Linked DNA regions of Gimesia maris. The main gene of each other region encodes a partner of the protein of the gene in region 2 in a complex. Links are inferred from orthologs where the notes say so. Each region holds a gene or a part of one and is shown on either strand. Other genes may lie near its edges.

The links.
Region 1: the proteins of carB (region 2) and carA are in contact, whole or in part, in a solved structure (PDB 1KEE), measured with the Escherichia coli proteins. The link is inferred for Gimesia maris from one-to-one orthologs.

Annotation. Positions count from the first base shown.
Region 1 is NZ_CP042910.1:1,684,952-1,692,656, forward strand. What follows is about bases 2,904-5,874. They hold carA (glutamine-hydrolyzing carbamoyl-phosphate synthase small subunit), read right to left. Parts: upstream 4,993-5,874; coding sequence 3,814-4,992; downstream 2,904-3,813. Other genes in these bases: sucD (succinate--CoA ligase subunit alpha), read left to right, coding at 2,904-3,046; ndk (nucleoside-diphosphate kinase), read right to left, coding at 3,137-3,604; GmarT_RS06415 (ArsR/SmtB family transcription factor), read right to left, coding at 5,134-5,529. In the rest of the region: GmarT_RS06390 (RbsD/FucU family protein), read right to left, coding at 169-600; sucC (ADP-forming succinate--CoA ligase subunit beta), read left to right, coding at 865-2,052; more of sucD, read left to right, coding at 2,168-2,903; GmarT_RS06420 (SDR family NAD(P)-dependent oxidoreductase), read left to right, coding at 5,974-6,744; GmarT_RS06425 (PVC-type heme-binding CxxCH protein), read right to left, coding at 6,753-7,705. UniProt on the Escherichia coli protein: Small subunit of the glutamine-dependent carbamoyl phosphate synthetase (CPSase).
Region 2 is NZ_CP042910.1:7,416,396-7,424,920, forward strand. Bases 1,865-5,655 are described here. They hold carB (carbamoyl-phosphate synthase large subunit), read right to left. Parts: upstream 5,320-5,655; coding sequence 2,065-5,319; downstream 1,865-2,064. Other genes in these bases: GmarT_RS27685 (class I SAM-dependent methyltransferase), read left to right, coding at 1,865-1,994. In the rest of the region: GmarT_RS27680 (cation:dicarboxylate symporter family transporter), read right to left, coding at 1-1,196; more of GmarT_RS27685, read left to right, coding at 1,419-1,864; amt (ammonium transporter), read left to right, coding at 6,024-8,525. UniProt on the Escherichia coli protein: Large subunit of the glutamine-dependent carbamoyl phosphate synthetase (CPSase).

The DNA of each region.
Region 1 (7,705 bases), 5.7 Mb from region 2 along the record:
GCAGTGAAAATCTGGAAAAAACAGGCTGTTTTATAGTGAAGATCAAGAACAACTGTCGTGTGTTTCAGTGCACTGTAAACTGAGCACGCGCGCGACACAAGACAACGCTTATCGCCGGTGGTGCGCAGCGGTCAAGGGGATTATTTTCAGTAGACGGGGAAAGGGTGACTAAGTGGTCACCACTCCTTTTTTGAGGATCAGGTTGGCATACAGGGCTGATTCGCTGGTGGCAATGATGGCGTAGGCATTTCTGGCTCGATCATAGAATTCAAAGCGTTCGATTTTTTCCAGTCCCGTCTTGCGGGAGTCATGCTGTTGAATAAGATCTGCATAGGTTTTCCAGATGGGGGGTGTGGGAGTCTGGTCATCGACCGGGTGCATCACACCCGCGGGTTGTTCCACGAATGTATCGAGGGGAAAGAACTGCAGGATTGCCTCCAGGATTTCCGGAACGCCGTGCCCGTCGAGACGGATGAGTCTCTGAGCGTGGGAGTCGGCGGGGAAATTACCGTCGGCGAGGACAATGTCATCGCCGTGTCCCATTTTCATGAGAACATACATCAGATCAGGCGAGAGGAGGGGAGGGATATTTTTCAGCATGCGATTTCTCGGATTGGGTTGATTTGAGTCGTGTGGCAGACGGCTGTTTTCTGATTTTGACGCATCAAAAAACAGATTGAAACCGGTAGCAGACATTGATTTCCATTATGCAGAAATTTTAGGTCGCTGGCGAGTATGGCTTGCTGGATATGCTGTTGTGAACCCGTTATGATGGCCTGAGTTCAAGCTGTGGGCTCGACAAAGTTTTTGAACGCCGCTTTTTCTAATCGGTAGCAAATTTTCAGGAGAAAGTCTGAAAAATCAATGAAAATTCACGAATATCAGGCCAAACAGTTGTTTCGCGAAGCCGGGATTCCCGTACCTGAGGGAATTGTAGCGAAAACCGTAGACGAAGCAGTGGCCGCTTTTGAGAAACTGGATCGTCCTTTAGTGGTTGTGAAGTCACAGATTCACGCCGGTGGCCGCGGCAAAGGTCGTTTCAAAGAATACCCCGAACAGGCAGGCGTTGTGCTGGCTCGATCTGCGGAAGAAGTTCGCGAAAATGCGGAGCGGATGCTGGGCTCGACACTGGTAACAATTCAGACGGGCGAAGAAGGCAAGCAGGTCAATACACTGTTCATCGAGCAGGGACTGGATATTGCCCAGGAGCTGTACCTGGGGTGTGTCGTCGACCGTGAAGCAGGCGGCCCGGTTCTGATTCTCTCTACGGAAGGGGGAATGGAGATCGAAGTGGTGGCAGAAGAGAGCCCGGAAAAAATTCTGAGCGAGCCCTTCTCGATTCACACGGGTCTGCTCGGTTTCCAGGCACGCAAGCTGGCGTTCAAACTGGGGATGGAAGGAAAAACTGTTCGCAGTGCCGAGAAATTCCTCTGCCAGATGAGTCGCTTTTTCATCGATAATGATTGCAGCATGACCGAAATCAACCCGCTGGTGATTACCGGCGAGGGAGAACTGGTGGCGCTGGATGCCAAGGTATCATTTGACGAAAACGCGATGTTCCGACACAAGCCTCTGGAAGAACTGCGCGACCTGACAGAAGAAGAACCTGCCGAAGTAGACGCGGGCAATGCCGGGTTAAGTTACGTCAAACTGGATGGAAATATTGGTTGTCTCGTGAACGGAGCCGGTCTGGCGATGAGCACGATGGACCTGATCAAGCATCATGGCGGCGAACCAGCCAACTTCCTGGACGTAGGAGGCGGAGCGAACGTCGACCAGGTGAGCGAAGCGTTTCGCATCATCCTGGCGGATGATAACGTGAAAGCGGTTCTGGTCAATATTTTTGGCGGGATCATGAAGTGCGACACAATTGTGACCGCGCTGCTGGAAGCCTACGAGAAGGTTGGTTTCACAGTACCTCTGGTGGTGCGTCTGGAAGGGACTAACGTGGATAAGGCTCGCGAGATGCTGGCCGGAAGCGGTCGGGATATTATCTCAGCAACAGACCTGACCGATGCCGCCCAGAAAGTGGTCGCCACTTTGAGTTCATAGGACCGACTGCGGCCTGTTGAGTGATCAGCGGGCCGCGATCATTTGACGTGGTTGTTTTGTAAAAAGCGATCTTTGCCTTCATTCAAACACATATTTCCCGCAAGGGTGACAGATTATGAGTATTTTAGTTACTGAAAAGACACGCGTCATTTGCCAGGGGATCACTGGTAAGTCGGGGCTGTTTCACAGCCAGCAATGTCGCGAATATGGAACTCCCCTGGTGGGCGGAGTGACTCCTGGAAAAGGTGGGACCGAGGTTGATGGTTTTCCTGTTTTCAATACGGTTGAAGAAGCGGTTGAAAAGACCGGTGCCAACACCAGTCTGGTCTTCGTACCACCACCATTCTGTGGTGAAGCGATTATGGAAGCCGCCGATGCCGGCATGGAACTGATCATCGCGATCACCGAAGGCGTGCCCGTCTTCGACATGGTCCGTGTGATGGAATATCTGAAAGGCAAAAAGAGCCGCCTGATTGGCCCGAACTGTCCTGGCGTGATTACTCCGGGGATTGCCAAGATCGGGATCATGCCTGGTTACATTCATACGCCCGGCTCTGTGGGACTGATCAGTAAGAGTGGAACACTGACCTACGAAGCGGCCTGGCAGCTGGGTAATATTGGCCTGGGACAGAGTACTGCGGTTGGCATTGGTGGTGACCCAATTATCGGGACGACCTTTATTGATCTGCTGGAGCTGTTCGAAAACGATCCTGCAACGGAATCGATCATGTTGATTGGTGAAATTGGTGGAACGGCTGAAATTGAAGCAGCTGAATACATCAAGGAACATGTCACCAAACCAGTGGCTGGTTTCATTGCCGGCAAAACAGCGCCTCCCGGAAAACGGATGGGACACGCAGGCGCGATCATCAGTGGTGGCAGCGGAACCGCAGATGAAAAGATTGCCGCTCTGGAAGCAGCCGGTGTCGTCGTGGCGGAAAGTCCAGCCGACATGGGTACCGCGATGAAGCGTGCGATTGAAGCTGCAAAATAAGCTGCTTTCAACTGAGAGTCAAAAAGAAAAAGGCCATCCCCAATTCAGGATGGCCTTTTTTTATGGTTTCAAATTTGTGAAGAGCCGAGATTATTTCTCGTCGTCTGCACAGACCCAGTCACCTAAAGCGGTGCCGTATTCGATCAACTCTTCAGGCTTGAAGTAGATTTTGATTTCGCGGGTCGCTGCTTCGGGACCGTCGCTGCCATGCACCAGATTCATCTGGCGGCTGATGCCATAATCGCCGCGGATGGTTCCGGGGGCGGATTCACGACCATTGGTGGAACCCATCATCGAGCGGACGACGGTGATCGCTTCGGGGCCTTCCGCGACAATTGCGACGACAGGACCGGCGGTGATAAATTCTTCGAGCAGAGGATAGAATGGCTTCTCCACATGTTCTGCATAATGTTCTGCCGCTAATTCTTTGGTAACCTGCAGCAGTTTTAGGCCGACGATTTTCAGTCCCTTGTTTTCGAAGCGGGTCAGAATCGTACCGGCCAGGCGGCGCTGGATGGCATCGGGTTTAATCAGAATCAGAGTTCGTTCGAGGGCCATGTGGGGTTCTTTCTATCTTGTCAATTGTCTGTAAAAAAGTGCGGGGGCAGATTCTGTTCCCGTCGGTCATGTATATCGGAATCTTGAAATTCAGTATTTTGTCTACTCGATCAGTTGAGGATGAACGGATCTCCCACGCCTGATTGAAGTGAATTGAAATGAAATTCAGCGATCATTTCAACCCTGATTCTTTTGAATCACAGGGGCAATCAGGAAGAAACGCGTGCCTGGCTGATGCTTTCAAAAAACTGCTGGAACAGATAATGGCTGTCGTGCGGGCCGGCGGAGGCTTCGGGATGGTACTGGACGCTGAAAGCCGGGTGAGTTTTATGGCGTAATCCGGCGACGGTATTGTCATTCATATTGATATGAGTGATTTCTACATCGTCGGGTTTCGTTTCAGGGTCGATGGCAAAACCGTGGTTCTGCGAGGTAATTTCGACCTGGCCGGTGGCGTGATTGATAACGGGCTGGTTGGCACCACGATGACCGAATTTCAGTTTGAAAGTCTTGCATCCACAAGCCAGGCCCAGCAGCTGATGGCCGAGACAGATGCCGAAAATCGGGACCTGACCTAGCAGTTCGCGGATGGTATCGATGGCATAGGTCAGCGGTTCCGGGTCTCCGGGACCATTTGAAAGAAAGACGCCATCAGGATTGAGTTCCATGACTTCCGCTGCGGTGCAGTTTCCGGGGAGTACCGTGACTTTGCAGCCCAGTTGTTTCAGGTGACGCGGAATATTCCACTTCATGCCATAATCAATGGCGACGATGTGGTAGGCGCTTTCGGCAGCCAGATCTTCTTCGGAAAGCGTCGCGATATTTTTACCTGAGAAGGAATGAGTAGAACTGCTGTGGGCCAGTGGATGCAGGGCTTCATTCCATTCAGACGCCGCTTCAGGGATGACTTTGCTGACCAGATCCTGCCCGACAAGTTGCGGGCTGCTTTGGGCTTTTTTAACGAGCGATTCATCATCGAGATCTGTTGTTGAAAGCACGCCGGTCATAGCCCCGCTGGTGCGGATTTTTCGAACCAGGGCGCGGGTATCGATACCTTGCAGTCCGATGACGCCGGCCGCTTTGAGGTATTCATCCAGTGTCTGTGTAGACCGATAATTGCTGGGGATTTCGCAGAGTTCGCGAACGATGAAACCCTGTAACGAGATGCCTCCGGATTCGACATCTTCGGGGACGATCCCGTAATTCCCGATCTGCGGATAGGTCATCGTGACGATCTGGCCGCAATAGGAAGGGTCAGTCAGGATTTCCTGGTAACCGGTCATGCTCGTGTTGAACACAACTTCACCGTGGACTTCTCCGTCTGCACCAAAGGCCGTCCCTGTGAACACACTACCATCGGCAAGGGCTAATTTCGCTGTTTTCTGCATTGTTTGTACTGATCTCAGGACATGGAAAAAATCTGGTTAAATCTGTTATGTTCTATCAAAGATGGGCGCAAATAAAAAGAGACCGACTGTCTAAGGTCGGTCTCTTCGTTGGATTTTTCAGATTTGAGACTGATACAGGGATCAGCTCTGATTTTGTGTCAGTGTGAAATGATCGATCCGAATGATATTTTCCTCGGGATCATTAAAGCTGTTGAAAAGTTCTCCCATAATGGAATGGAAGTGTTCACGGCAGATGGAATAGAAATTGTGTTTTCCATCTCGTCGTGCTTCGATCAGTCCCGCATCCCGCAACAGTGCAAGGTGGTGGCTGACAGCAGGTTGACTCTGATTGAGGCGTTCACATAGCGCCGTTACGAATAACTCTTCTTCCTGGGCCAGGTAAAGCATAATTCGCAGTCGTGTCTCGTCAGACAGCAACTTAAAGACCTTCACCAGATTCTTTTCAAGATGATCTGGCAGAGTGGGAAAACGCTGTGTCGTTCCTTCTTGGGGCGGATCCACAAGGTTTGTGGCCATATTACTAGTTTCCTTTTTTAAATTCATGCAAAAAAGCTCATTTTCAACCGTCGTTCGTTTTCAACGACCGGCCTGTGGGGCATAATCTGTTCGTTCCGCTCACAAGTCAAGTGGGGGAATGAATCGCAAAAAAACAAGCAGCCAATCGCTGGCCATACCAACTTTACAACATTGTGGCCCTAAATCGCCTGTAATACATGGCGCGCAGATCTAAGCTGAATTACTTACTCAACTACTTGTATTATTTGCCAGACAGGCGAAAGATGTGATATGAGGGAGTCGCTTTGCGGTCCAGATGATCGCCAAGAACGCTCCCTTAATTCGATGGCAATTATGGTAGTGCCGTACCCGATCGTCAACTAGTATTTATCCAGTTTATCTAATTATTCGCGAAAAAACATGCGATTTGTCTGCTTAAGTGTTTTTTAAATATGGAGTTATGACGTGTCTGTATCTTCGTTCTGTAATCTCACCGGTAAGAAAGTTCTGGTCACCGGTTCTTCAAGTGGGATCGGAAAAGCGATCGCAATTGAGCTGGCTCAGGCGGGGGCGGACGTGCTGATTCATTATCGGAAATCAAAAGAAGCAGCGGAAACGGTTGCCAGCCAGCTGCAGAAACTGGGGCGGAAATCGAAGACATTATCTGCAGATCTTGCCTGTCTCGAGAATTATGAATCTTTCCTGAATCAGGCTTTTCAGACCTGGGGCCAACTGGACATCTGGGTGAATAATGCCGGGGTCGATTTATTAACCGGCAGTGAAGCGAAGCTGGATTATGGTCAGAAACTGGAAAAGCTGCTCGATGTGGATGTACGCGGAACCGTACTATTATCCCGGGCTGTGGGAGAACGTATGCAACAGCAGGGGAGTGGCTGTATTCTGAATATTGGTTGGGATCAGTCAGACCGGGGCATGGAAGGAGCCAGTGGAGAATTATTTTCCACCAGTAAGAATGCCATTATGGGTTTCAGTCGGTCCCTGGCAGTATCGCTGGCTCCCCAGGTACGCGTGAACTGTATCGCACCGGGGTGGATTCTGACTGCCTGGGGGGAAAACGCCAGTGACGTCTGGCAGGAACGCGTCAAACGGGAGACCCCAATGCAATGCTGGGGGACGCCGGAAGATATCGCGAAGATGGCCCGCTTTCTCTGCAGTGATGAGGCGGCTTATATTACCGGCCAGGTAATCAACGTCAACGGGGGAGCTGTCCGTTAAACCGGGACTCAGTCTGACGAACGATTCGAACCTGCTTCCGGCAGCAGATAGGCAATCAGGTCCCGGAATTCCTGAAGAGTCATCTGGTCTGCCAGGCCGTTGGGCATGATCGAAGTTTTAGAAGGGACCATCTCTTCAATCTCACTGATTTTGAATGAGATCACATTACCCTTTGAATTGTAGATGGAGCGTTCTTTGTTATTGTGCTTGTGGTAGATGCCAGATGCGGATTTTCCATCGATGGTGACAATCGTGAGGGGTAGAAATCCTGGATCGATGTCTTTGCTGGGATTGATAATCGCTTCGACCAGCTGTTCCCTGTTCAGGGCGATTCTACCGTTCGAACGGATGAGTCCTGGTCCTACCTGTTGACCGCGGCCATCGATCTGATGACAACGGAAACAGCCGGGACCTTTGGGGTGAAAAAAGAGCCGCTGGCCGGCCTGGGAGTCCGCGGGGCCTGCGAGCGTCTGCATCCATGCTGCGAGCTGATCTCTGGTGGGGCGTTTTTCATTCAGCTGTCGTGTAAAGATCCTTTCCACGGCAGCCGCTTTGTCTGCATCAGCAACTGCGAGCTGTTGAAGTCTCGTACGTTGTACTCCGGTCAAGGTAGCGCCGGACAGGGTTCGCAAGGCTTCATTGCTGACGATTGGGTTTTTATTCTGTGCTAATTTCAGCAGAGGCTCGATATTTTTTGCGAAAGAAGAGTCGAGACCAATGAGGGCTTCTGCACGCAGATTGGCATCCGTCGCTTCGTCGTTTGCGAGTTGTAACAGTTTTTCCCTGACAGAATCGGATTTGAGTTCGCGCAGGGTGCGGACGGTTTCGGTTTGCAGACCGGGATCTTCCGATTTCAGGAATTCAGTGAGTTTCGCTTCGCTCAAGGCGGGATCATTTGCAGGCAGAAACAAGAGGATCTGTTGCAGTACCGCTGGGGATGTCTCGGGGAGCTCGAGCAATT
Region 2 (8,525 bases):
TTAAGCGTGCCGGAAAGCGAAGCAGCGGCGAGGATCGCGAAGGAAAACAGGTAAACTGAACGCAGGGCATCCCCCAGACGAGTGGTGTAAATGCCGACCGCCAGATAAAGCTGAAAGATATCGTGCGGGATGTGCATCAGGTCAAGCAGCCAGGGAATGGTGACCGCTGGTTTCGCAAAGGAACCGGCCATGCCCAGCGAAAGGAAGCGGGGATATTCTTCGGGCAACATACTGGTACCATAAAACCAGGCAGAAAAAGGAATGAAGATCAACCCGACGATGCGTCCGAGATCGGGGAAGGGAAAGACAAGCGGAATCAGGACATCGGGTGAACCGCCGGTATCTTTTTTCTCCAGGTGATAGCGATCCAGAATTTCACGGGCCGCTTCAACAATGAGAGGCAGAACGGCGAAGGTACTGCCCAGTACAAACGATGCAATAACCGCGGTCTGCGAAACTTTGAGGGCATCCCAGTAACGGACCGGGGTGCAGACAGAAATCAGCATCGGAAGAATGCCGATCGCCAGCAGGAGTGTGGCAGCGGAGAAGGTAATCAGATACGCCTGGAGCAGTCCAAATTTTTCAAAGGGGAGCGTGCCCATGGCATAGGAGACGATGGCAAATATTCCGATGGGCGAAACGTGGACGATCATACGATTGAGCCGCATCAAGGCGTTGACGGCGACGGACAACGGTTCCAGCAGGCGTTCGCGTTTGGGAATGCCACTGATGGCGATGCCCATGCCGATGGAAAACAGTACGACCGCAGGGACCGCGTTATTGGCGAGTGAGAAAAAGGGATTCGAGGGGATGAACAGGTCGTAGAGGCTTTCGGTCTTCGGCCCATCAATGATACTGGTACTGAAGAATGCGCCTTTCTGCCAGAAGGGAAAGGAAAGCGACATCAGGCAGACACTAAACAAGCCGATACACCAGAGAATCAGCAGCAGCACGATGACAGTCAACGCCATGTTGCGAGTCTGTCGGATTGAGATGCGGCCCAGATTTAAAATCAGTGAAAGCGTGATGTAAGGCAAAACCGTCATCTGCAGCAGACCGATAAAGACATCGCCGACCGCTTTGAGTGGCGAACATAAGTCACCAAAAAAGAGTCCACACATTATCCCCAGCACCAGACTCGTCAGAATCCAGGTGGTTAAGCCGGGCTTAAAATGTGACTGCTTGACTTTTCCCATTCGCCAGATCCTTGAGCACTCAGATATCAGCGGGTGAAATTAAACCTGTCTGACAGGAAAACTGATTCTTGCCGTGGATAATCTCTTGCCGGAAGTGTATGGTTCCCTTGAAGATACAGGTCATAACGTAATCTTCACAGTGAGTCCAGACAATCATCGAATCCCTGCGAATCTGGATTCTTAACAGAAAACCCTGTCAATCACCAGACTTATCGAATCTACATGAGCTTTTCCATTACCTCTCATAATCAGCAGTTCAGCTTTGAAACAACGCCCGAACTGTTCTCCCCCAGAGGCCTGGATCGGGGTACGGAAGCGATGCTCTCGACGGTGACGTTTGCGCCGGGCGAGCGAGTGCTGGACCTGGGCTGTGGATGTGGCGTGGTGGGAATTTTGGCAGCGAAGATCGTTGGTGCTGAAAATGTTGTGATGACCGACGTTGATGCAGACGCAGTTCGCATCTCAAAAAAAAATGCGGAACGTAATGCGGCTGCGGGAGTGACCGTTTTACAGAGCGATGGTTTTCGCGACCATCAGGAGACCGACTTCGAGTGGATTCTGTCCAACCCGCCTTACCATGAGGATTTTTCCGTCGCCAAGAATTTCATCATGAAGGGCTTCAATCGTCTGAAGATCGGCGGAAAGCTGGTGATGGTGACTCGTCGACGGCTGTGGTACCAGAAGAAACTGACCAGCATTTTCGGCGGAACCGAAGTGCACGAGATTGACGGTTACTTTGTGTTTCATGCCGAGAAACGTCGCGACAGTTATGCAGCACGGAAACGACGGAACCGGTAAATCGGGTCTGCCCTCATCTGGTGGAAATTCAGGGAACATCCTGAGAAGGACATTCCCTGAACCTCGTGAATCACATGTCTGCCATCCAGTCCTGCAGGGCACGAACCTGGGGAGTTGCATCTTCGGCGAGTGCTTCGAGCGCTTTGACAACCGCGAGACAGCCGGGGATGGTGGTCACACAGGTCACGCCGTACGAGACCGAAGCCGAACGGATTTTACCTTCGTCGGTTCGAGAACCTTTACCGCTGGGCGTATTGAAGATGAACTGGACTTCCTGGTTCGCCATCATGTCCAGCAGGTTGGGACGTCCTTCTTTCAGCTTCTTGATGGTGGCCACTTCGAGGCCTGCTTCTTTGAGGACACGTGCGGTCCCGGAGGTCGAAACAATTTTGAATCCCAGTTCGATCAACCGTCTTGCCGGTTCGATGATCATGTCTTTGTAGACATCAGCCATACTGATGAAGACGGTGCCCTCGGAAGGCAGGCTGGTACTGGCAGCGAGCTGACTTTTGGCAAATGCCATCGCGAAGCCGTCTGAGATGCCCATGACTTCGCCCGTCGAACGCATTTCAGGGCCGAGGATAATATCAACGCCAAGAAAGCGGGAGAACGGGAATACACTTTCTTTGACGGACGTATGTTTCGGTTCAGGCTCGCGTGTGATTTCCTGTTCGAGCAGCGAGACGCCTGCCATCACTTTAGCGGCGATGCGGGGCAGGGAAATTCCTGTCGCTTTGGAAACAAAGGGAGAAGTTCGGCTGGCACGGGGATTCACTTCCAGGATGTAGACTTTGTACTCATCGTCAGTCTGCTTGACGGCGAACTGGATATTCATCAGCCCTTTGACTTTGAGTTCGCGTGCCAGGGCGTGTGTCGCGCGTTTGATTTCATTGATGACCGACTCGGGGAGCGAGTGCGGCGGAAGCACACAGGCAGAGTCACCAGAATGAACGCCGGCCTCTTCGATGTGTTCCATTACGCCACCGACCAGCGTCGTAATCCCGTCTGAGATGGCGTCGACGTCAACTTCGATGGCATCTTCCAGGAAGCGATCGACGAGTACCGGATGATCGGGAGACGCATTGACGGCTTCGTTCATGTAGCGTACTAGGGATTCTTCATCGTAGCAGATTTCCATCGCGCGTCCGCCGAGCACGTAGCTGGGACGTACGAGGATGGGATAACCGATTTTGCTGGCGACGTTGCGTGCGCTTTCGGTATCCGTGGCGATGCCGTTCGGAGGCTGATGCAGTTCGAGCTTTTCGAGAATCGCCTGAAAGCGTTCCCGGTCTTCGGCCGCGTCGATCATTTCAGGACTGGTACCGATAATGTTGACGCCGGCGGCTTCCAGACCACGCGCCAGGTTGAGCGGCGTCTGTCCGCCAAATTGCACGATCACGCCATCGGGTTTCATGCGGTCGCAGATATTGAGGACGTCTTCGGTGGTCAATGGTTCGAAGAACAGATGGTCCGAAGTGTCATAGTCAGTCGAAACGGTTTCGGGATTCGAGTTGACCATGATGCTTTCGATGCCCAGTTCCTGCAGCGCGAAGGAAGCCTGACAGCAACAGTAATCGAATTCAATCCCCTGCCCGATGCGGTTCGGTCCGCCGCCCAGAATCATGATGCGGCGTTTGTGATCGGGATTGCCCGGCGTTTCGTCTTCCTGTTCGTAGGTCGAATAGAAGTATGGTGTAAAGGCTTCGAATTCGGCGGCACAGGTATCGACCTGTTTGAACGTCGCCTCAATGCCGAGCCCTTTGCGATACTGGCGGACATCCATTTCGGTCGAGTCGAGCCAGAAAGCCAGCTGTTTATCGGAGTAGCCGGACTGCTTGGCCTGTTTCATGGCGGTGTAGTCCATATCTTCCAGGCGGGAACGTGAGCGGATCTGATCTTCCAGTTCAACCAGTTGTCTGATGTGATTGAGGAACCAGGGATCAATATCACTCAGTTCGTGAATCTGCTCCGTTGTCATTCCCTGCTTGAATGCATAGCGAACGTAGAAAATCCGCTCTTCATTGGGAACCGAAAGTTTGGACTGGATCGTATCCTTGGAAGGCTGTTTGGCAGTTCCCCAGAGATCCTTCTTACCGCCACCCAGTCCGAAGTGACCAATTTCCAGGCCTCGCAGCGCTTTCTGCAGAGACTCTTTGAAAGTACGGCCGATAGACATGGTTTCGCCGACGGATTTCATCTGCACGGTCAGAACCGGGTCGGCATCTGGGAATTTTTCGAATGTCCAGCGGGGAATTTTGGTGACGACGTAGTCGATAGTTGGTTCAAAACAGGCAAACGTTTCGCGGGTGATGTCGTTTCGGATTTCATCGAGTCGATAACCGACGGCCAGCTTCGCGGCGATTTTTGCAATCGGGAATCCGGTCGCTTTGGAAGCCAGGGCACTGGAGCGACTGACGCGGGGATTCATTTCGATGATCGTCATGCGGCCCGTATCGGGATTGACGGCGAACTGAACGTTAGAGCCACCGGTTTCGACGCCGATCTCACGCATACAGGCGATAGTGGCATCGCGCATCCGCTGGTATTCTTTATCGGTGAGTGTCTGTGCCGGCGCGACGGTGATGGAATCACCGGTGTGTACGCCCATCGGATCGAAGTTTTCGATAGCGCAGATGATGACCACGTTATCGGCCTGATCGCGCATGACTTCCATCTCGTATTCTTTCCAGCCGAGAATAGATTCTTCCAGCAGGACTTCATTGACGGGAGAGAGGGCCAGACCGCTGCGGACTTTCTCTACAAACTCTTCGCGGTTGTAAGCCACGCCGCCACCAGTTCCCCCGAGGGTATAGCTGGCACGAATAATGATCGGCAGTCCGATGTCCTTCACTGCCGCATTGGCTTCCTCCATGTTGTGTACGACAGCACTGCGGGGACAGTCGAGCCCGATTTTGGTCATCGCTTCTTTAAACTGGTCACGGCTTTCTGCTTTGGCGATGACCGCTTCTTTGGCACCGATGAGTTCCACGCCCAGCTGGTCAAGGATGCCGCGACGGGCAAGATCCATCGCAGCGTTCAAGCCGGTCTGACCGCCGAGCGTCGGCAGCAGGGCATCGGGTTTTTCGATCTCGATGACTTTCTGAATATACTGCCAGGTGATCGGTTCGATATAAGTTCGATGTGCTGTTTCCGGATCGGTCATAATCGTAGCCGGATTGGAGTTTACCAGCACGACTTCATAACCATCTTCCCGCAGTGCCTTACAGGCCTGGGTTCCAGAATAGTCAAATTCACACGCCTGACCGATCACAATCGGACCGGAGCCAATGATTAAAATCTTACGAATGTCGTCTCGTCTGGGCACTTTCTCGGATCACTTTCACAGCTAATGTACACTATACTCTGGCTCGGAGACCTTTATCTGCGCAAATCTTCCCAACGTTAACAAGCACAGCAAAATAATCAAGCAAGGCAGACCAGAAAGTACCAGAACCGGCTTTGAAACGTCAGAGAACGGGAACCACTCCGATATCTACCATGCTTTACGGAAACATCCGGATGACTTTCAAGCCATCAACTCCAAATCAGACACTTTTGTACGGTAAGTATTTCGGGCCCGAATTACATTTAGCATCCAGTGCAGTGAGCTGCGGTTTTTTTTCCTTTGAGTGGTTCCTGTCAGAACAATTAAACCGAATTGATGTTTTAAGCCGTTAATAACAGACTGAAATAAACGCTTTGAATTTCTCTAAGTGGCTATATAGAAAACGCTTTTACTTAAGGAGGTATTTAATTCCTCAATTTCGTTCATCTATACAGGTTAAAACGTTCCCCTCCTTATGTATTAAGGGATTTCACGCAAATCAGACCGCAGAATGAACAGGTACTGCAATAATGTTGATCTAAGGCACATGTTGACAAAAAAAAACATAAGCTTTTTGTGAATGAAACAGCGATCTGTTTTATTTCTGAAAACTGAAACACTTCCTTGAGACAGTGTATGAGAGCACGTCTGGAATTTCGGGAAGCTTGTGATTAACTACTTCGCCAGATACATGAGTCGAAATCATGGAACTTCATCAACAAATTGACATTCTCTGGATTTTGGTCTGCAGTCTATTTGTCCTGTTTATGCAGGCTGGTTTCTGTTGTCTGGAATCTGGTCTTTCCCGCTCTAAAAACAGTATTCACGTCGCCATAAAAAATGTCGTCGACGTCAGTATTGTGGGGATCCTGTATTGGATATTCGGATTTGGCCTGATGTTTGGTACGACAACGGGTGGGTTAATCGGCACCACTCATTTCCCGTTCACGAATTCCGGTTCCGATATATTTCTATCCGCGTTTTTCCTGTTTCAACTGATGCTGTGTGTGACTGCCGCCACCATCGCTTCCGGCGCCTCAGCCGAACGGATGCGCTTTACCGCTTATCTGATTCTCTCAATCGTGCTGGGCGGGATCATCTATCCCGTGTTTGGACACTGGGCCTGGACCAGTCATTTCACCGGAAAAGCGCCCGGCTGGCTGGAGTCTTTGGGATTCCGGGATTTCAGTGGTTCGACAGTCGTCCATTCACTGGGAGCATGGGCAGCGCTGGCATCGATCATGATTATCGGACCTCGAATTGGAAAATTCGATAAACAATCCGGTTCAAAAAAATTGAAGGGGCACAATCTGACCCTCGCGACAACGGGTGTCTTTATCCTCTGGATGGGCTGGTTTGGATTTAACGGCGGAAGTGAGTTTGGTTTTACATCGCATGTACCGCAAATCTTTATTAATACTTTTCTGGCGTCTGCCTGTGGTGCCATCACAATGCTGGTGTGGCAATTCTATCAGAAGAAACAGATCGAAATCGAAAACATACTGAATGGTCTGCTGGCAGGCCTAGTCGCCAGCAGCGCCAGTTGTGATGCGGTCTCGCCTGCAGCTGCTGTGGTGATTGGAATTATCGCAGCGATCGTCATGGAAGCGGGTGTCTGGGTTCTGGAGCGTTTCCAGCTCGACGATACGATCGGCGTGATTCCCGTGCACGGTTTTGCGGGTGTCTGGGGTACTCTGGCGGTCGCATTGTTTATTCCCGCCGAGCTCCTGTCACATTCCCGATGGGAACAGTTTCTGATCCAGTTACTGGGATGTGGCGTCTGCTTCATCTGGTGTTTTTCTTTCTGCTGGGTCACTTTACGGATCATCAGTCATTTTGTTCGACTGCGTGCAACCAAAGATGAAGAAAAGCTGGGTCTGAATATGGCAGAGCATGGTGCCACTTCAGAAATGTATGACTTGTTGAATCTGATGGAACTGCATATCCAGGGAGATACCGAGCTGGGAGATGACATGGACGAATACAGCGATGTCAGCCTGATTGCAAAACAATACAACAGGGTTTCACAAGTACGGGATCTGGCTTTAAATGAACTGAAAGACCGGACGGAAAATCTGGAATTAACCCGTCGTGAACTGGAAGAAAAAGCCGAACGACTGAAACAGGCCAATACCGATGCGGAGGCTGCCTCGCGGGCGAAGAGTGAATTTCTGGCGAATATGAGTCATGAAATCCGGACGCCGATGACTGCCGTCCTGGGATACACCGATTTGCTGATTGAAGAAAGCTGGGGCCGCCCGGGCAGCATTCAGTTACTGGACGTGATTAAACGTAACGGGCATTACCTCCTGGAACTGATCAATGACATTCTCGACCTCTCCAAAATTGAATCGGGAAATCTGACGATCGAAACCATTCAATTTTCCCTGCTGGAAAAAATGAAAGAAATCCAGTCACTGATGAAAGTCAGGGCGGAACTCCGGGGATTGCACTTTAAGCTGTCATTTGAGGGTACCCTCCCGGTTGAGATTCAGAGTGATCCGACACGACTCAAACAGATTCTGATCAACCTGATTGGGAACGCGATCAAATTCTCACCCGATGGGGGAAAAGTTTCAGTGGAAACATCGTTTTTAAATTCTTCTGCTGATAATCCCCTGCTGGAATTTAAAATCAGTGACACGGGTATCGGCATGACAGCCGAGCAGATTGCCATGCTCTATCAACCGTTTGTCCAGGCGGACTCTTCCACCACGCGTAAGTTTGGTGGAACCGGCCTGGGACTGGCTATCAGCAAGCGACTGGCCGAGATGCTGGGTGGCGATCTGACGTGTGAAAGTGTGCCTGGTGAAGGTACCGTCTTCACGCTGACCATTGGCATTGGCAACCCGGAAACACTGAAGTTTCATGAAAATCCACAGGACAAATTCAGACAGATACCAGTGATCCAGCAAGATCCGGAATTGCCTGCAGGTGATTCAGAAACAATGAATCTGGGCCCCTGTACTGTCCTGCTGGCAGAAGATGGTGTTGATAACCAGCGTCTGATTTCCATGTTGCTGAAAAAAGAGAAAGCGCATGTGGTACTGGCTGAAAACGGCGACATCGCAGTCAGGCGGGCACTGAATGCCGAACAACAAGGCAAACCGTTTGATGTCATTCTGATGGATATGTCGATGCCGGTCCTGGATGGATATGGCGCCACCAGAAAACTGCGTGAACTGGGAATCGAGACTCCCATCATC